3 regions of the Pseudomonas sp. HS6-2 genome follow, and region 3 is predicted to be linked to each of the others. Evidence: riboswitches for the same ligand, from Rfam matches in the RefSeq annotation. Region 3 holds a riboswitch; each other region holds the start of a gene.

What was found. A riboswitch is a leader RNA that binds a small molecule or an ion and turns the genes downstream of it on or off. The one in region 3 is predicted to bind cobalamin.
Region 1: another riboswitch for cobalamin. It lies ahead of ACOKS3_RS17950 (TonB-dependent receptor); the one in region 3 lies ahead of ACOKS3_RS15550 (CbtB domain-containing protein).
Region 2: another riboswitch for cobalamin. It lies ahead of ACOKS3_RS17960 (ABC transporter substrate-binding protein); the one in region 3 lies ahead of ACOKS3_RS15550 (CbtB domain-containing protein).

The regions. Positions count from the first base shown of each region.
Region 1 is NZ_CM143906.1:3,868,506-3,875,045, reverse strand. It holds gene ACOKS3_RS17950 (TonB-dependent receptor) at 1-1,647, opposite strand, end outside; cobalamin riboswitch at 1,757-1,962, opposite strand; gene ACOKS3_RS17945 (GNAT family N-acetyltransferase) at 1,997-2,566, opposite strand; gene ACOKS3_RS17940 (carboxymuconolactone decarboxylase family protein) at 2,645-2,989, opposite strand; gene lpxO (lipid A hydroxylase LpxO) at 3,120-4,019, opposite strand; gene thpR (RNA 2',3'-cyclic phosphodiesterase) at 4,177-4,722, shown strand; gene ACOKS3_RS17925 (NAD(P)H-dependent oxidoreductase) at 4,729-5,328, opposite strand; gene ACOKS3_RS17920 (TetR/AcrR family transcriptional regulator) at 5,422-6,021, shown strand; gene ACOKS3_RS17915 (AraC family transcriptional regulator) at 6,034-6,540, opposite strand, start outside.
Region 2 is NZ_CM143906.1:3,875,535-3,882,074, forward strand. It holds gene ACOKS3_RS17955 (acetyltransferase domain-containing protein) at 124-1,290, shown strand; cobalamin riboswitch at 1,321-1,522, shown strand; gene ACOKS3_RS17960 (ABC transporter substrate-binding protein) at 1,631-2,644, shown strand; gene ACOKS3_RS17965 (FecCD family ABC transporter permease) at 2,641-3,654, shown strand; gene ACOKS3_RS17970 (ABC transporter ATP-binding protein) at 3,660-4,439, shown strand; gene ACOKS3_RS17975 (OprD family porin) at 4,458-5,804, shown strand; gene ACOKS3_RS17980 (hypothetical protein) at 5,790-6,101, opposite strand; gene ACOKS3_RS17985 (GNAT family N-acetyltransferase) at 6,207-6,540, opposite strand, start outside.
Region 3 is NZ_CM143906.1:3,345,476-3,352,015, reverse strand. It holds gene cobM (precorrin-4 C(11)-methyltransferase) at 1-671, opposite strand, end outside; gene ACOKS3_RS15560 (cobalamin biosynthesis protein) at 702-1,094, opposite strand; gene ACOKS3_RS15555 (CbtA family protein) at 1,112-1,804, opposite strand; gene ACOKS3_RS15550 (CbtB domain-containing protein) at 1,812-1,997, opposite strand; cobalamin riboswitch at 2,113-2,336, opposite strand; gene ACOKS3_RS15545 (hypothetical protein) at 2,495-2,644, shown strand; gene ACOKS3_RS15540 (hypothetical protein) at 2,808-3,122, opposite strand; gene ACOKS3_RS15535 (hypothetical protein) at 3,371-3,739, shown strand; gene ACOKS3_RS15530 (hypothetical protein) at 3,961-4,290, shown strand; gene osmE (osmotically-inducible lipoprotein OsmE) at 4,307-4,672, opposite strand; gene ACOKS3_RS15520 (NADH:flavin oxidoreductase/NADH oxidase family protein) at 4,712-5,947, opposite strand; gene ACOKS3_RS15515 (MerR family transcriptional regulator) at 6,048-6,473, shown strand.

The sequences.
Region 1 (6,540 bases), 520 kb from region 3:
CTCGTGGGTGATCGGGTCATCCACCAGCAGCTTCTTCTTGACGATATGGAACGCCGCCAGCGTCCACTCGCCACGGCCCTCCCAGAAGCGCTGCTTGAGGCCTAGTTCGGTCTGCTTCGCTTCGGTCAGGTCGTAGTGCATCTGCGACGGGCTGAGGCTGACCAGGTTATCCACGCCGTCCTCGCTGGTGGAGTACTGGCCGTACAGCGACAGATTGTCGTTGAGCGCGAACACCAGCCCGGCGCGCCAGTTGCCGCCCTGCAGGCTGCGGTCGCTGCGGCTGCCGTCAACCAGGTTGTCGCGGTCGATGTTGTTCTGGTCGCGGCGTACGCCGGTCACCAGCGACAGGCGCTCGCTGAGCTGCAGGCGGTTCTCGGCGAACATGGCAAAGGTGTGGGTGGTGGACAGCGTCTGCGGGCGGGTTGGCGAGTCGCTGTGGAACCAGCCTGCGGTCGGCTGCCACGGGTCGATGTAGTCGCCGCCCACGTCGTTGTAGGGCCGGTTGCTGTCGACGTTGAAACGCACCTTGTTGTATTCGACACCGACCAGCGTCTTGCTGGCCAGGCCGAACAGGCTGTGGTCGAAGGTGAAGGTCTGGCGGTCGCCGATCTGCTCCTGATTGTGCTTGATCTCCAGGTAGCTCTGACGCTCCAGCATCGCGCGATCGGCGTCCCAGCTGTAGTTTTCGGCATTGCGCCAGTGGCGGCGGCTCTTGATGTAGTAGAGCTGGTTGCTGGCACTGAGCTGGTCGTTGATCGTCCAGTCGGTGGTGAAGCGGGTCCACTCGTCGTGGTAGCGTTGCTCGTCGTTCTGGATGTTGTAGTTCTTCTTGCGCAGGCTGCTGCGGTAATGGCCGTCGATCAGCGGCGTGCCGTAGTAGTTGGCGGGCTGGGCGTCGCCGCGCTCGTGGGCGAGGGTGAAGCTCAGGTCGTCGCTGGCATCGAAGCGCAGCGCGGCACTGAGCGCCAGGCTGCGCGAGTCGGTGCGGTCGACCCAGCCGTTGCCGCCCTGCTGGTTCAGGGTCAGGCGGTAGCTCAGGCGTTCACTGAGGCTGCCGCCGCTGTCCAGCCCCAGTTGTTGGCGATCCCAGGAACCGTAGCCCAGCCGCACGCGGTTGCGGATGTCGCCAGCGAAGGTTTTTTTCGGGATCACGTTGACCACCGCGCCGGTCGCGCCTTCGCCATACAGCACCGAAGCCGGGCCGCGGATGATGTCGATCTGCTCGACCATCCACGGGTCGACCGGGAAGGTCTGGGTGCCGGCCCCGGTATACAGGCGCGCGCCATCGAACAGGGTCATCACCGAGCCATGGCCGGTGAAACCACGCGCCGACAGGCCGGTGCCGCCATCGCCCGGGTTGCCGATGAAGGTGATGCCGGGCGAGCGGGTCACGGCGTCCTGCACGGTGAGGTTGTTGCGCTGCTTGATCTGTTCGGCAGTGATACTGCTGGTGCTGGCCGGGGTTTCCAGGGCAGTGAGGTTCAGCCGTGAACCGGCCTCGGTCGGCGTGGCCAGGTCGACGCGTTGTGGGTCACCGCTATCGGTGATGGCCGTGGAGGGGAGGTTCAGCACGGGTTCGTCGGCCAGGGCTGGCAGCGTGACGGCCAGGCAGGCCGCCAGGGGTTGAAGCTTGAGGAATCGGGACATGTCGTTCCACTGCTGCAGGAATGAATGGATCCCGGTGGAAAACACGCAAAGGCACACCACGCGTGCAGGGGCGCACGCGGATACCGGCCTGCGCCCGCCCACCGCGGGTTGCCAAGTGAGGCTTCAGGCCGGTCTCCGGGCTTGCGAGGGGCATGAGGCCTTCACCTTCCCATGCTGGCGCACAGTGGTGTGTCGAAGGCATCGCTCGCTTACCGTTGCGGGGGCAGCGCCGGACTTGTCGTGAACCACGACGCACCGGCTTCCCGTTTCACCCTGCGTACGGCGGCGCAGGACACCTGAAACTGGCGGGCATCTGACCATCGAATGGCCAGCACGTCAAATGTGCGTGTCAGCGCCCTCGGCGGCGCGACACCCGTGCTTCGATGTTCTTGCGCCCGATCAGCAGGGGAGGCTTTTCCACCACCGGCTCATCGGCCAGCCACTTGTACATCACCAGGCAGTCGACCAACCTGAGGCGGGCATGGCGATAGGCTTTGGGCAGGCGGCCAACGGTCTCGAAGCCGAGCTTGGTCCACAAAGCCACCGCCACTTCGTTGCTCGCCACCACCGAATTGAACTGCAATGCCAAAAAACCTTCCTGGCGCGCCAACTTCTGCGAGTGCTCGCACATCAGCCGGGCCACGCCACGGCCACGGGCGGCGTCGCAGACCATGTAGCCGCAGTTGCCGACATGGGCGCCAGGGCCGGCGGCGTTGGCCTTGAGGTAGTAGGAGCCGAGCAGCTCACCATCGGCTTCGGCCACCAGGGTGTGCAGTGGCAGTTGCAGCCACAGCTGGCGTGCCTGCTCGACGTCCAGTTCGGGGTCGAAGGCGTAGGTTTCGCGGGCCTGGACGATGGCCTGGAAGGTCGGCCAGAAACGCTCGAAGTCTTCGGGCGTCATGGGGCGGATGTGGATCATGGCGGTTCCTGCAATGGCTAGGCCGCCAAGTCTGGGTGGCGCGGCGCCGTCGCGCAAGGGCGGCGACGCCGTCGGGCTTCAGCCGTTGGCCTTGCCCACCGCATCCATGGCGCGGGCCGAATAGACCAGCGCGGCCCCGGCATTCATCGCCACGGCCACACCCAGCGCCTCGGCGATCTCTTCACGGGTGGCGCCGTGCTTGACGGCCTGTTGCGAGTGCACGGCGATGCAGCCGTCGCAACGGGTGGTGACGGCCACGGCCAGGGAGATCAGTTCGCGGGTTTTGGCGTCCAGGTGGTTGGTCTTGGCGCCCGCGCCGCTGGCGGTCATGTAGCCGGCCACGGTGTCGGGGGACAATTGCTTGAGATCGCCGATGCCGGCCATCAGCTGCTTACGGTAGGCGTCCCAGTCCATCATGCTCATCGTCTTCACCTTGGAAAGGTTGCGAGTGGAGCTTTCATGCTAGTCGAAGCGTGGGAAGTGAGGCTTGTACTTTGGTGCTGGCTGGCTTGAAACGGCCAAACAAGGCCGTTTCTGCCATTGCCAACGTGCGTCAGATGTAGACGAACACCAGCACCAGAGCGGCGACCACCAGCCACTTTTCCAGGTAGTAGCGCATGCGGTTGCGCTTCTTCAGCGCCTTGCCACGCTCGCGAATCTTGTAGATACGGGTGAACAGGCGGTTGATGCCACCGGTCTTGTCGCCGGCGTCGTTGGGCGCGGCGGCGGCGGCCATGACGTTGCGGCTGAACCAGCGGTTGAACGCGGTGGCCCAGCGGTACTTCAGCGGGCGCTCGATGTCGCAGAACAGGATGATGCGGTTGTGCTCGGTGGTGTTGGCGGCATAGTGGATGTAGGTCTCGTCGAAGACCACGCCCTCGCCATCGCGCCAGGAGTACTTCTCGCCGTCCACGTCGATGTAGCAACCGTCATCGTTCGGCGTGTCCAGGCCGAGGTGGAAGCGGTACGAACCGGCGTACGGGTCACGGTGGCGGACCAGCTTGGCACCCGGTGGCAGGGTGGCGAACATCGCCGCCTTGACCGTGCCGATGCCTTGCAGCAGCTCGGTAGTGCGGGGGCACAGGGTCATGGCCGACGGGTGGCTTTCGCCGTACCACTTCAGGTAGAAGCGCTTCCAGCCGGTCTTGAAGAACGAATTGAAACCGACGTCGTCATAATTGTCGGACTTCTTGATCTCGCCCACGTGCAGCAGCTGCTGGCCTTCGGCACGAATCTCCTGCCAGTGCTCCATGAGCGGCTGCAGTTCCGGGAACGCCTCGACCGGCAGGTAGGGCTTGGCCGGGTGCTTGGAAAACAGGTACAGGAAGCTGTTGACCGGGGCCAGGAAGCTGGAATGGTCGCCCAGCTGACGGGTCAGCTTGTGGCGCACCCGACCGCGCAGGTGAACATAGGCGATCGAAAGGACGAAGATCAGTACGAGTGCAATTTTCATGGACGGTTACTTGTCGAAAAATGGCCATGCGCCATGGCATAAGCTCGCCAGCATAAACAATCATGGGGGCAGTTTGTACTTATTGTTACGTTAATGCGGGGCGACATTGGTGTAAGGCCCTATAGCGTGCAAAAACGTTTCACGTGATGGAGTTCACATGATTCAGGACATTCGCCCGAGTGGCACCCCGTTCAAAAGGTTGTTCTTCGCCTTGCCTGTCAGCGACGCCCAGCGCCGTGCGATCAGCCAGTGGCGGCGCGGTTTGAACCTGCGCAGCGGCAAGCCGGTGCCGAGCGAAAACTTCCACCTGACCTTGCTGTTTCTGGGGGATGTAGATGCGGCGCAGGTGCCGGCCATCTGCGCGGCGGTAGACAACTTGGTGCGGCCGGGGGCGCCGCTGCGCCTGCTGCTGGACCAGCTGAAGACTTGGCAGCGCGCCAATGTGCTGGTGCTGGAGCCGCAGGACACGCCGGCCGCCTTGCGCCAGCTGATCTATGGCCTGCAGCAGGCGTTGCTGCCGATGGGGTTCGAAGAACAGGCCCGCGAGTACCGCCCGCACCTCACCCTGTCACGGGACTTTCGCGGCCAGGCCCCGGAGGCGGCTGTGGCGCCTGAGTTCCATCTCAGCGCCAGGCATTTCACCTTGTATGAATCGCGCAAGGGCCGCTACTGGCCGCTGGCGCAATGGCCGCTAACCGACTAGCGCCGCTCAGGCGATCTGGCTGCGGGCCGGCGTGAACAACTGCTCGCCCAAGGTGCGGGCGGTACGCAGGTGCAGGGCGGCATCCGGCCCTTCGCTGTCATCCAGGAGGGTCGAACTGAGCACCTCGGCGCCGCAATAATCGAAGATGCCATGCTCGATCTGCACGCGCATCGCCTCACCGTAGCCATGGCGCTCGAAGCTGCTGGCATCGGCACCTGCCACACCGACCAGGTGCACCTTCATGCCACGCAGTTTCTTGGTAGTGACGCCGCCCTGGTAGTCGAACGCCCAGCCATTGCTGAACACCCGCTCGACCCAGCCTTTGAGCAAGGCCGGCAGCGACCACCAGTAGATCGGGTAGACAAGCACCAGGGTATCGGCGCGGTCGATGCGGGCTTGCTCCAGCAGCACGTCGGCCGGTGGAGCGGCCAGGCCCCGGTGCACGGCGTGGTCAGCCAGACCGAAACGAGGGTCGAAGCCTTCGCGGGCCAGGTCGGCGATTTCGCTACCGTGGCCGGCGCTGGCCAGGCCGTCGGCAATCTGCCGGGCCAGGGCATGGGTAAGGGACTCGGGGTCGTGATGGCCGATGACGATCAAGGCTTGCATGGTGGTCTCTCCAGTGTGAAGGTGCTTTGCTGCCTTGAGCGCTATATACTCAAGGCAAGTTACGTTTAGTAAGTTACTTTTGGTAGGTAATTGATGTCAAGCGATGACAAGGCTCAGCCACGCAAGCGACTTTCCCGGGAAGAGCGGCGGCGCCAGCTACTCGACGTGGCCTGGCAACTGGTGCGCGAGGAAGGCACCGAGGCCCTGAGCCTCGGCCGCCTGGCGGAGCAGGCCGGAGTCACCAAGCCGGTGGTGTATGACCATTTCGAGACCCGCACCGGGCTGCTGGCGGCGCTGTACCAGGATTACGATGCGCGCCAGTCGGTGATGCTCGCGCAGGCCCTGGACGGCTGTGAGGCGACCTTGCCGGGGCGTGCCGGGGTCATTGCCGCGGCCTATGTCGATTGTGTGATGAGCCAGGGGCGGGAGATGCCTGGGGTGTCGGCGGCGCTGGCCGGGTCGCCGGAGCTGGAGGCGTTGAAGCGGGCCTATGAACAGCCGTTTCTAGACAAATGCCGCGCAGCGTTGGGCGAGTTTGCACCGACAAGGGGTGAGATTGGCGCGGCGGGCATGCGCCTGCTGGTGGGCGCGGCCGAGGCGCTGTCGCAGGCGGCTGCGGCAGGTGAACTGGAGGCGAAGCAGGCCAAGGCCGAGTTGCAGGCTGCGATCATTGCCATGGTCGAGCGGCAGTGAACCGGGCCGGGGTCAGACCGGCAGGCTCTGGTAGGGCAGCTCATCCCCCGGGCTGCGGGCAAACTGGCGCTTGTACTCGCGGCTGAACTGCGAGGTGCTCTGGTACCCCACCCGATGCGCCGCCTGCGCCACCCCCAGCCCTTCACCGATCAGCATCTGCTGCGCCTTGAGCAGGCGCAGGCGCTTGAGGTACTGCATCGGCGCCATGTCGGTGCAGCGTTTGAAGTGCTCGTGGAAGGTCGACACGCTCATGTTGGCGCAGGCCGCCAGCGCCTCGACACTCAGCGGCTCGGTGTAGTGCTCGCGCAAGTGCATGAGTGCCGCACCGATGCGGGCGAAGTGCCCCTGTTGCTCCACCAGTGCCCGCAGCACCCCTGCCTGGGGGCCGCGCAGGGCGGTATACAACACCTCGCGGATGCGCGCCGGGCCCAGCACCTTGGCATCTAATGGGTCCTGCAGGCAGTGCAGCAGGCGTTCCACGGACTCACGCATCGGTGCATCGAGCGCCGCCGAGGTCAT
Region 2 (6,540 bases), 530 kb from region 3:
GACAAGTCGGATCGCCCCGCGAAGAGGCCGGCACAGGCGACACAAAAAAACGCTATCGGAAGAAAATGAAATAGTTATAAGATAACGTTTCATTTGACATTCATTCCTGCCTGCGACCCCTCCATGACCAGCGCCTCAGCCCTCCCCACTCAGCTCACCCAGCGCCTGCAGAGCATCGATGCCCTGCGCGGCCTGGTGATCCTGTTCATGCTGCTCGACCACGTACGTGAAACCTTCTTCCTGCACCGCCAGGTCAGCGATCCGATGACCATCGATGCCACCGACCCGTCGCTGTTCGCCAGCCGCACCCTGGCGCATCTGTGCGCCCCGGTGTTCGTCCTGCTCACCGGCCTGTCGGCCTGGCTGTATGGCGAGAAATACCAAGGCCGCAGCGATGTGTCGGCGTTCCTGTTCAAGCGCGGGCTGTTCCTGGTGGTGCTGGAGTTCACTCTGGTCAACTTCGCCTGGACCTTCCAGCTGCCGCCGAGCGTGGTCTACATGCAGGTGATCTGGGCCATTGGCGTAAGCATGATCGCGCTGTCGCTGCTGGTGTGGCTGCCGCGTCCTGCCCTGCTCGCCCTGGGCGCGCTGATCATCGCCGGGCACAACCTGTTCGATGGCCTGCACTTCGGCGTGAAATCGGCCCTGCATGTGCCGTGGGCGATCCTGCATGACCGCGGCTGGCTCGACGTCTCGGAGAACCTGCGCCTGCGCACCTCCTACCCGGTGCTGCCGTGGATCGGCGTGATCGCCCTGGGCTACGGCCTCGGCCCGTGGTTCGCCCGTGGCAGCGACGGCGGCGAGCGCCAGCACCGCCTGCTGCTGGCCGGTGTCATCGCCTTGCTCGGCTTCATGGTGCTGCGCATCTACAACGGCTACGGCGAGGCGCCGTGGAGCGGCTACCCGAGCGTCACCCAGACGCTGATGAGCTTCTTCAACATCACCAAGTACCCACCCTCGCTGCTGTTCCTGGCCCTGACCCTGGGTTGCGGCCTGCTGTTGCTGCGCGCCTTCGAGCGCGCCGGGCTGGCCCGCTGGATCAGCGCCCTGGCGGTGTTCGGGTCAGCGCCAATGTTCTTCTACCTGCTGCACCTGTACGTGCTCAAGTTGCTGTACCTGGCGTGCGTGGCGCTGCTGGGCCTCAACCATGGTGACTACTTCGGCTTCGACGGCATCGGCGCGGTGTGGCTAAGCGCGGTGTTGCTGGCCGTTGCGCTGTACCTGCCCGTGCGCTGGTTCGCCCGGCTCAAGGCGCGTCGGCGTGACATCGCCTGGCTCAAGTACTTCTGATTTAAACGTTTTCACCCGGAGGTCTGATGGTCTACCATGCGGCCCGCCGGTTTCCGCCACGGAACTAACAGGGAATCCCAGGCCCGCCACAATTGGCGCGCCAAACGGAACTGCCCCCGCAACTGTAGGTGCCGAGCCTGCTCCATCGATGCCACTGGATCAATGATCCGGGAAGGCCGGAGCCAGGTGACGACGCACCAGTCAGGAGACCTGCCGGCATACATTCACCAACCGGCGGGGTGTCCGGGATGGCCATCTGTGCTGCCCTCGCGCCTGCGAGGGCCGGCGATGCCTGTCCGTGCGTTCCTCACCAGAACTGACCGATAGGAGATCGCCCCGCATGCTGCTGCGCTTCACATCCTTGCTGGCGGGCCTGAGCCTGACTGGCCTGGCCCAGGCTGCCGCCACCCACTACCCGCTGACCGTCGACAACTGCGGCGCGCCGCAGACTTTCGCTCAGGCGCCCGAGCGCGCGGTCACCATCGGCCAGGCCGGCACCGAGATGCTCTATGCCCTGGGCCTGGGCGACAAGCTGGCCGGCACCTCGCTGTGGTTCAACAACGTGCTCCCCGAATACCAGGCGGTGAACGCCAAGGTGCCGCGCCTGGCCGACAACGACCCAAGCTTCGAGGCGGTGGTCGGCAAGCGCCCACAACTGGTGGCCGTGCAGTTCGAGTGGATGGTCGGCGCTCAAGGCGTAGTCGCCACCCGCGAGCAGTTCAGTGAGCTGAAGATCCCCACTTACCTGCTGCCCTCGGACTGCGAAGGCAAGGACAACCTGGTCGGCGCCGACGGCACCCGCCTGCAGGCGTTTCAGGTCGAGAGCCTCTACAAGAGTGTCAGCCAGCTGGCCGAGATCTTCGACGTGCAGGACCGTGGCGCGGCGCTGAACAACGACCTCAAGGCACGCCTGAATAGTGCGAAGCAGCAGCTGGCAGGCAAGGACCTGTCGCAGACTTCGGCACTGTTCTGGTTCTCCAGCGCCGACCTCGACATCGACCCCTACGTCGCCGGCCGCCAGGGCGTGGCCGACTTCATGCTGCGCACCCTGGGCGTGCGCAACGTGGTCGAATCGACCGAGGAATGGCCGACCGTGGGCTGGGAAACCCTGGCCAAGGCCAACCCGACCTGGCTGATCATCGCGCGCATGGACCGCCGCCGCTTCCCTGCAGACGACTACCAGAAGAAGCTCGAATTCCTGCGCAGCGACCCGGTGACGAAGAACATGGACGCGGTAAAGAACGACCGCATCATCATCCTCGACGCCGACGCCATGCAGGCCGGCATCCGCCTGTTCCGCGGCCTGCAGACTTTGTCTGCGGCCTTCGCCAGCGGTAAAGCGGCGCAGCGATGAACGCCCTGCCCTACACCGCCCTGGCCGTGCTGGCCCTGCTCGCGGCCGTGCTGGCTGGTACCGCCATCGGCGAGACCAACCTGCCACCGAACTTGGTCTGCCAGGTGCTGGCCAACCACCTGTGGCAGGCCGGCTACCCGGTCGACCCGATCGATGCCGGCATCGTCTGGAACTACCGCCTGACCCGCTCGCTGGTCGCTGCCGCTTGCGGTGCAGGTCTGGCGACCTGCGGGGTGATCCTGCAGGCTCTGCTGCGTAACCCTCTGGCCGAGCCCTACCTGCTCGGGCTGTCCGCCGGCGCTTCGACCGGTGCAGTGCTGGTCGGCCTGCTGGGCTTGGGCAGTGTCACCCTGAGCATGTCCGGCGGCGCCTTCATCGGTGCCCTGGCAGCCTTTGCCCTGGTGCTGGTGCTGGCCCGTGCGGCCGGGCCAAGCAACAACAACGCCCAGGTGATCCTCGCCGGCATTGCCGGCTCGCAGCTGTTCACGGCACTTACCGCCTTCCTCATCACCAAGTCGGCCACCGCCGAGCAGGCGCGCGGCATCCTGTTCTGGTTGCTGGGCAACCTCAGCGGTGTGCGCTGGCCGTCGGTGTGGATGGCGTTGCCGGTGGCGCTGTTCGGGCTGCTGGTGTGCCTGTGGCACCGCCGGGCGCTGGATGCCTTCACCTTCGGCGCCGACTCGGCGGCCTCGCTGGGCATCGCCGTGCGCCGCACGCAGTTGCTGCTGATCAGTTGCGCGGCACTGGTAACGGCCGTGATGGTGTCGATCGTCGGTGCCATCGGTTTCGTCGGCCTGGTCATCCCCCACGCCCTGCGCCTACTGCTCGGTCCCGGCCATGGCCGGCTGCTGCCGGCCAGCGCCCTGGGCGGCGCGCTGTTCCTGATTGCCGCCGATGTGCTGTCGCGCACGTTGATAACTGGCCAGGTGATTCCGGTCGGCGTGGTCACCGCCTTGATCGGCGCGCCGGTGTTCGCGCTGATCCTGGTCAGCCGCCGGGGGCGCCCATGACCGTCATGAATACCGTGCACGTCGCTCCACTCACCTGCCGGGGGCTGGGGCTGCAACTGTCGGGCAACACCGTGCTGTGCAACATCGACCTCAACGTGGTGGCCGGTGAAACCCTGGGCATCGTCGGCCCCAACGGTTCGGGCAAATCGTCCCTGCTCAAGTTGCTGGCCGGGCTGCGCACGCCGGGCACCGGCAGTGTGCAACTACTCGGCGAACCCCTGGCGCGTCTGCCACGAAGGCGCATCGCACAGGCGCTGGCGCTGGTCGAGCAGCAGGCCGACACCCTCGATGCGATCAGCGTGTTCAATGCCATCGCCCTGGGGCGCACACCCTGGCTGTCGGCGCTGGCACCATTCTCCCGGGAGGACCGTGCCATCGTCGAACAGGCCCTGGCCGACCTCGACGCCACGCACCTGGGTGAACGGGTCTGGAGTTCGCTGTCAGGCGGCGAGCGCCAGCGCGTGCACATCGCCCGCGCCTTGGCCCAGCGCCCGCAGGTACTGCTGCTCGACGAGCCGACCAACCACCTCGACATCCAGCACCAGCTGAGCCTGCTGCAACAGGTACAGGCCCTGCCGGTGACCACCCTGGTGGCCCTGCACGACCTCAACCAGGCGCTGACCTGCGACCGCGTGGCGGTGCTCGACAAAGGCCACCTGGTGGCCCTCGGCAAGCCGCTGGAGGTGCTCACCCCCGAACGCTTGCTGAGCACCTTCGGCGTGCACGCCCACTACCTCACCGACCCTTTCGACGGCGCGCGCATCCTGCGCTTTCGCGCCCCTTGAATGACAGGCCATTGCCGCATGTTGTTGCGCCCCGCTGCTCTGCTCGCCTTGCCACTGGCAACCCTCGCCCCGTTTGCCCAGGCAGATTCGGCGCAACCACAAAGCAACGGCTTCGTCGAAGACAGCAGCTGGAACATTCTCAACCGCACTGTCTACGACCAGCGTGACTACAAGCACGGCGGGCGCAATAGCGGCGCGCGCAATGCCTACAAGCCACGCAGCGAACGTAACGGCCTGGCCGAGGAATGGGCCTACGGCCTGATGGGCACGTTCCAGTCCGGTTTTACCCAAGGCCTGATCGGCGTCGGCGTCGATGCCCACGCCTATCAGGGCGTGCAGCTCGACAGCGGTGGCGGCCGTGCCGGCAAGGCGCGCCTGCTGAGCCTGGACAACCACGGCCATCCCAAGAACGAATACAGCCGGGGCGGCGCGGCGCTGAAACTGCGGGTATCCAATACCGTACTGTCATGGGGCGAACAGCGGGTGAAGACGCCGGTGTTCAGCTCCTCGGACAGCCGCCTGCTGCCCGAGACCGCCACGGGCTTCTTCCTGACCAGCGGCGAGATCGACACCCTCAAGCTGGTCGCTGGCCACTTCAACGAAAGCACCGACCGCAATGCGTCCAGCCACGACCAGGGCTTTGTGGTGAACTACTCCGACGGCCGCCAGGGCAACAGCTTCGACCTCGCCGGCCTGGTGTGGAACCCCGGTGCCGCCTTCACCGGCAGCCTGTACACCTCGTGCTACCAAGACACCTGGAACCAGCATTACCTTGGCAGCACCCTCACCCACGCCCTGGACGACCGCCGCAGCCTGAGCCTGGACCTCAACCTGTACCGCACCACCGACACCGGCAAGGCGCTGTCCGGGCGCATCGACAACACCACCTGGAGCCTGGTCTCGCGCTACAGCCAGGGCCCGCACAGCGTCAGCCTCGGCTGGCAGCAGGTGGATGGCAACACGCCGTTCGACTACGTCACCCGTGGGGCGATCTACATCGCCAACGCCGTGCAGATGTCCGACTTCAACGCGCCGAACGAAAAATCATGGCGGGCGCGCTATGACCTGGACATGGGCGGTTATGGCATTGCGGGGCTGAACCTGACCGCCCTGTATGTGCGCGGCTTCGATATCGACGGCACCCACGTCGACCCAAACGGCGGCTATGCGTACCTGGGTTATGGCAAGGGTGGCAAACATTGGGAGCGGGACCTCGAAGCGCGCTACGTGGTGCAGAGTGGCAAGGCCAAAGGCACCACGTTCTCACTGCGGCACAACGTGCACCGGGGCAACACGGCGCAGGCGGAGCTCGATGGCAACCAGATCCGCCTGGCGGTGGAATGGCCGTTATCAGGCGGTTTCTGACAGCCCCCAGACCTGCTTCTCCTGCTCGGTCAGCGTCGCCACGACGGCGGCAAACACCTCGTTGAACTCGGAGCTGACGTTCTGGTGTGCGCGATAGTTGCTCAGCAGGTAGCGTTTCACAGTCTTCGGCCAGCTGCCATCCTTGTGCGCCGCAATGATGATGCCCTTGGCATCCTGGTAATTGGCTGACGGCCTGACCTTGGTCAGCAGTTTCTCGAAATCGACATAGGTCCAGTCGTCCCTGCGATTCTCGAACGCGTCGAGCAGGTCGAGTTTGTACAGCGCGAGATGTGCCATGGGCATCCTTCCTCTTTCATCGTGAAGGAGAAGACGGTAAGCAAATCGCCCGGCAATTGAAATGAACGAGGTGGTGACGGTCAGCCGCAGGAAGTAGGAATGGTCCTACCTGGCGAGCCAGTGCTCCATGTGCGTCGTGCCCCACAGCGGGTCGTCCTCCACGTCGATCAACGCAAAGCCCTGCCGCTCCCAGAAGCGTATTGCACCAGGCAAAAACGGATGGGTATGCAGGTACAGGCATTCGACCGCAGCGGCACGGGCGTGCTCGCGCAAGGCGGCGAACAATGCCGCCGCCAGGCCACGACGACGGTACTCGGGCAGCACGAACAGGCGCACCACCTCGACCACGCGCTTGCCGTGATAGTCGAGCTGGTTGAAGCGATGGTCGTAGGGCAAATAGCCGATGCCTGCAATCAACCGGCCTTGATCACGTGCTTCC
Region 3 (6,540 bases):
CCGACGAGGATCAGGGCGGTGCGCCGGAAACCCCTGCTCGCTACCTGTTCGACGATATCGGCCAGAGTGCCGCGCACCCAGTCCTGGTCTGGCCAGGTGGCACGATGAACCACCGCGATCGGGCAGTCGGGGCCATAGTGGGGCAGCAGTTCTTCGATGATACGTGGCAGGTGCTTGACCCCCAGGTGAATGGCCAAGGTACTGCCGTGTCGGGCCAGGTCGCCGAGCTGCTCGCCAGCGGGCATCGGTGAGCTGTCGCCGTAGCGGGTGAGGATGACCGTCTGCGCTACTTGCGGCAGGGTCAGTTCGCAGCCGAGCAGTGCCGCGCTGGCGGCGGTGGCAGTGACGCCGGGGATGATCTGGTAATCGATGCCCAGTTCGCGCAGATGGCGGATCTGCTCGCCGATGGCCCCATACAGGCTGGGGTCGCCACTGTGCACCCGGGCCACGTCTTGGCCATTGGCGTGTGCGGTGCGGATGGCGTCGATGATTTGTCCGAGGTGCAGTTCGGCACTGTTGATGACCGTCTCGGCTTGATGCCCTTCGAGCACCGCCGCGGGTACCAGCGAGCCGGCATAGATGATCACCGGGCACTGACGGATCAGGCGTTGGCCCTTGACCGTGATCAGTTCCGGGTCGCCGGGGCCGGCGCCGATGAAGTAGACCGTCATGGCGGATCCTTGAATAGATGAAAGAAGCGATTATCCGGCACAGGCCAGTGCCAGGGTAGCGCGGCCGCGCACCTGGCGGGCCACCCTGAGTGCGGCGCCGGCGTGACTGAGGTTGGCCAGGGCCAGTGCCGTGCTCTCGGCGACGCCCCAGCAGCCGCTGTGGGCGTAGGCGATTGCGGAGCGATGGCTGAGCTGGGGTTCATACGGCTGCAGTTGCTCGGCAGTGAAAACCTCCAACGGCAGGGCGTAGCGTGCGGCGAGTTGCTGCAAACCTGGCTCGTCGGCCTTGCCAGCGATGCTGGCAAAACCGCGAAGTGCTGTGGCGCTCAGGCCGTGACGCTGCAGCACTTCATGCAGCAAGGCGTCGAGGGCGTCCGCCGAGCAACCCCGACGGCAGCCGAAGCCGGCGTACAGCGCCGGCAATGGCTGATCGATGGCCATCAGGCGTGGCTAGAGCGGCGATACAACCAGGCGCTGAGCAGGCCCAGGGCCACCCAGAAGGCCGCGTTGGTCAGCCAGGAAGCGATCTTGAACTGAGCCTCCAGGGCTTCGGGGGCCAGGCTTTCGTGGACTTCCGGCTGCGGAGCGCCGATTACGTGCGGTACCACCAGCAAGACGGCGCCCAGTGCCTTGAGCAAACCATGGCGTGCGAACACCAGCAGGGCCAGGCCCAGTGCGGTCGCGGCTGCGGTGCCGACCCACCAGCTCTGGCGCTGACCGAGGTCGGCGGCAGCTGTGCCTGGCAGTTCCGGTGGCAGGCCCAGGGTTGGAGCCAGGCAGAACACGGCAAAACCGGCCAGTCCCCACAGCGCCCCAGTGCTGGTACGGCCTGGCTCATGCAGGCTGTACAGGGCGGCGAGGATCAGGGCAAAACCGACGGCAACCACCAGATTGCCGCCGGTGGTCGACAGGATGCGCTGCCAGCCATCTGCTGGCGACCAGGCTTCCTCGCTGTGGCTGTGGCCAGCGCTGGCCTTTTCGCCGTGGCTGTGTTGCTCGGCTGCGGGGGCCGCCGTTTCATAGGTTTCCGCCTCGAGGATCAGCGGTGCGACCCAAAAGCTCTGCAGCAGGGTCAGCAACAGAGCGGCGAGCAAGCCGCTGAAACCGGCAGTGCGGGCGATACGCTTGATCATGGCAGCCTCAGTGGCAAGGGAAGGCGGCGCTGTGGCGGGTGTCGTGCGCGGCGTTGTGCACGGCTTCGATGTGCGAGAACCCGGCAAAGTACACCAGGCACAGGCCGAGCAGGCTGGCACTGACGGCGATGACCACGCGCTGGCTGAGGGTGACGGGGGTAGTAATGCTGTGTTTGGCGCTGGTGATGGGCATGTCGCGATCCTCTGCTTTGCTTTTTGCTTTTGCTTTCTAGAAGGCAATGGGGACACGCGCGGCAGCCCCGGGCACGGGGCGCCCGAGGGAATGCGACAGCGCCCGCCCACCGCGGGGTGTTCATGAACGCCAGGCCGGTCTCCGGGCTTGCGAGGAGGAGCAGGGCTCCTTGAAAAGCATCACCTTCCCATGCCGGACTGCGTGGCACAGTGGTCTGGACGCTTCGCTCGCTTACCGTTGCGGGGGCAGCACCGGATTTGCCCGGCCCTGGCAAGGGCCTGCGACGCACCGATTTCCCGTTTCACCCCCAATGGGGGCACCTGACGCAAGGCGTAAGGAGAGCACGCGGTGAAGGTGGCGTCAAATGCAATGGCATTGAACCGGGGGGCAGGGGGCATCATGAAACAAGATCAGCGGCTGACGCCCGGCCCGAACCTCTGTTTTTTGCACAGTCCAACGTAAGCAAGGCCTCGCTTCGCCTGGCTGGAGGTACGCACATGAAACGCAAGACTGCATGGGTTGTCGTGTTGTCCGGGTTGTTGTTGCTCAGTGGCTGCTGGCCTTACTGGCACGACGGGGATCACCACCACCACCGGCATTACTACGATGAAGATCGCGGCGGGCACCAGGACTATCGTCGTTACTGATGCAAGGCGGCATTGGTTATCCACACTGGCAGGTGGCTGGATGTTCATGCCGCCAGGTGGCGGTGGTGGGCATGGTGGGGGACATGGCGGCCCACGCTGACTGTACTGAAGCAGACGGCTGTTCGCTCACCGGCCAAGGGCTGGGCGGATAGCCCGGCTGCCGTCATGATTCTTCGAGCAACCGCCCAGGGTTGAAGAAGAACGATGCAATCATGACGGCGCTGATCACACCCAAGGCGTCCGCGACCAGCAACAGGAATTCGCTGCCAGCCCCCGGCAGCGCCTGCTGGCTGATGGCGAAGCTCGTCCCATGGGGGAAAGCTGCGATGCCCAGCAGGGCCAGCGCCAACGCGGCTGACAGCAGCTTGCTGTAGGTCCTGCCGAACGCCAGCGTGTAGGCCCAGAACACAAAGATGCTGAACACGGCAAGGCCTGTTGAAATCACGAACTGGGCGAGTATTTCCAGCCACCACACCATGGACCTCTCCTGAACGGTGCATTTGGTCGATACGCATCAGAATCATGGCTGATTGAAATCGTTCCGCTCGGCTAAAGAAATAATGCGAAAGTCGCAAAGTTGCCAGTCATGGGCCATTGCCCATATAGCAAACAAGAATATTGTGCTGTGCACTTTGCGCAGTACCATGGGCACACGAGAACTAAAAAAGGGCGTTCGGCTTGGCCACTCTTTCGTCAGTTATCGATGGGGCAGCAGGAGCGTGTCGCGTGAAGCGTTCAAGATCGGTCGCAGGCGCAATACTGTTAACCACTTTCGCCACGCTGTTGATGGGCGGGTGCGCACAGAATCGGGATGTACGGGATGGCCATGATTATACGTCCGGTACTACCGACAGAAGCACACCCGTTTATCTAGGGTGTGTCAAAGGCGAACTTCAAGGTAATGTGAAAACCTATGAGGTCGATGGCGACAACTCGGTGAAACTGTACGTCGAAAGTACCGACCCTACCCAGGCCGCTGGTTTGGTAGAACTGCGCGGAACGGGGACCGAGCGTCAGTTCACGGCCTACCAGCGCGACGCCTGGTACGACCATGGCAGGCTGCTCGATGCTGCATTGATGTGTAAAAAAGCCTGATCCATTGATCTGCAAGTGCAAAAAGCCCGCGCACATGAGAGCGGGCTTTTTGCGATGGGTGCTGATCCATCAGCGGGGTTCATTCTAGGGGATAGGGCCGTCTTGCCCATTCGACGGAAGTCTTGCGCGGTTGCAATCAAGCCTGCGCACGACCTTGGTGGATTACTCCTGTGGCTCGATCCCGGCTAGAATGGCCCATGTTCCAGTCAGGTTAATCGCAAATGCCAACCGTTCGTATCCTCTTCTGCGCTGCACTCGCTGCAAGTCTTGTTGCGTGCGCCAACCCGGGCAAGCCCACTGCCAGTAAGCTCACTGCAAAATCCCCGGATGTGTACGCCGCCTGCGTACTGCCAAAGTGGCAGGCACTGTCCCCCCAGACCACGCAAAAGTCCATCAGCCATGGTTATCGGCTGACTGCACCGAGTGCCGTCACTTCAGACGAGGTGCTGGAAGTGGTCGAGTATCACGATGGCAGCCGGGCAACTTTCTACAAAGGCAGCTTTCTGTCGAGTGACAAGCTGCGCATGGCCGCCAGAGAGTGCCTTGAGTGACCGGCTGCCGGGTGCCTCAGTAGCCTGAACCTCCCATACCGCCCATGCTGGGTAATGCCTGCCGGGCCTTCTGCTGGGCATTGCTCCATTCGGCGCAGGTCATGAAGCTGGTCTTGTCGACCTTCCCGGCCTGATCGAAGCTGACCATGTAAGGTTGTTGCTTCTGCCCCGGTTTGCTCAGCATGTAGTCGAAGCACGTTCCAGGCACTACCGTGCGCTCGGACTGGGCGCCCGGTTTGCCACCTATTTGCAGTACTTGCTCTTTGCTCATGCCGGTATCGACTTTGGTTACCAACGGCTGGTCATGGTAAGTGGATGCGTTACTTGAACAGCCAGTGAGCACTGACAACGTCAGTATCAGCGCACAAGTTGATTTGTTCATGGCAGTGCTCCTGTCAGAGAACGCCGTTGCGGAACAGCATCAATCCAGTCGGCTATTCATCATACGCTTGTATTGCTTGACCCGACGCAGCGTGCACCACTGTTCCAGCAGCAGGGCGCGCAGCGGGGAGGCCTTGGCCTGGGGTTTGCTGCCGGCGGCGAGCCGGCGCATCTGCAACTTCACCAGCGCCATGTAGGCAAGGGCGGCGAATGCCTTGCGCTTCCAGCGGATCGGCGGCAGTTCGGCCAATGCGTTGGTCTCGCCGTTTTGCCAGCGCCGGGGCAGGGTGGGGTCGACCGCCAGAGCGGTGGCAATGCCTGCCATCGCCACGCCATTGGCGAGCACCTGTTCGACCACCGCCAGGCGACGGATGCCACCGGTGACCATCACAGGCATGCGGGCAATCGCGGCAATGTCGCGGGCGAAATCGAGGAAATAGGCCTCCCGCGCCAAGGTTCGGCCATCCCGGGCATCGCCTTGCATGGCCGGTGCTTCGTAGCTGCCCCCGGACAGCTCCACCAGGTCCACCGGCAGTTCGTTCAGCCATAGCACGACCTGGCGCGCATCTGCCGGTTCGAAACCGCCGCGCTGGAAGTCAGCCGAGTTGAGCTTGACCGCCACGCTGAAGCCGGGAGCCACCACCTCGCGCACCGCCTTCACCACTTCCAGCAACAGCCGTGCACGGTTTTCCAGGCTGCCACCCCAGCGGTCCTGGCGCCGGTTGGTCAGCGGCGAGAGGAACTGGCTGAGCAGGTAGCCGTGGGCGGCGTGTATCTGCACACCGCTGAAGCCGGCTTGTTCGGCCAGTGCCGAAGTGCGGGCGAAGCGCTGGATCAACGCGGCGATTTCGCTTTCGTCCAGGGCCTTGGGCTGCGGGAACAGTTTCGACAACCCGCCCATGTTCAGTGCCACCGCCGAGGGTGCCACGGTTGGCTGGCCAAGGTTGGCCTGCATTTGCCGCCCGGGGTGGTTGATCTGCATCCAGAACTGCGCGCCTTGGGCGCGGCCTGCTACGGCCCATTGGCGAAAACGTTGCAACGGCTGGCTGTCATCGAGCATCACGCCCCCTGGCCCGGTCATGGCGCTGGGGTCGATCATGACGTTACCTGTCAGCAGCAAGCCGGCGCCGCCTTCGGCCCAGGCCTGATACAGGCGCAGCAACTGATCGGAAGGGGTCTGGTCCTGATTGGCGAGGTTTTCTTCCATGGCCGCCTTGGCAATGCGATTGGGGATGACGCTGCCATTGGGCAGGCACAGGGGCTGGAACGGGGTCATGCGATATTCTCCAAGGTAGCGCCGGGCGTCGGGCGGGTTGGGTTTTGGAGAAGGCTAAGGTTAAAGTAAACCTTAAGGTCAACAGAGAATTTCACCCAGCATGAGAATTGGCGAACTGGCCCGACGCACGGGCCTCAGCGCATCGCGTATCCGTTTCTATCAAGCCAGCGGGCTGATCGAGGCCAGGCGCCTGGGTAACGGTTATCGGGATTTCCCAGAGCAGGTGGTGAGGTCACTTGAGATCATCACCTGCGGGCAGCAGGCGGGCTTCAGCCTTGAGGAAATGCGCAAACTGACCAGCGCAGCTGGCGACGGCGCGGCGCGGCACGATCGGCTGCTGGCAAGCCTCAAGCGCAAGGTGGCCGAGATCGAAGCGATGCAGCTGCGCCTGGCACAGAACCGCGCGCAATTGCTGGCAGTGATCGCTGGCATGGAGAGCAAGCCACAGGGCTTGGATTGCGACGAAAATGCCCAGCGCCTGATCAATGGCTGGCAGGAAGGTGAGGCCGACAAGCCGCATCAATGATGATCGTGTTTTCCGTGAGGGCCGGATTTGCGGCCCTCACCGATGGCGGTCAAGGTAGCTGACTACC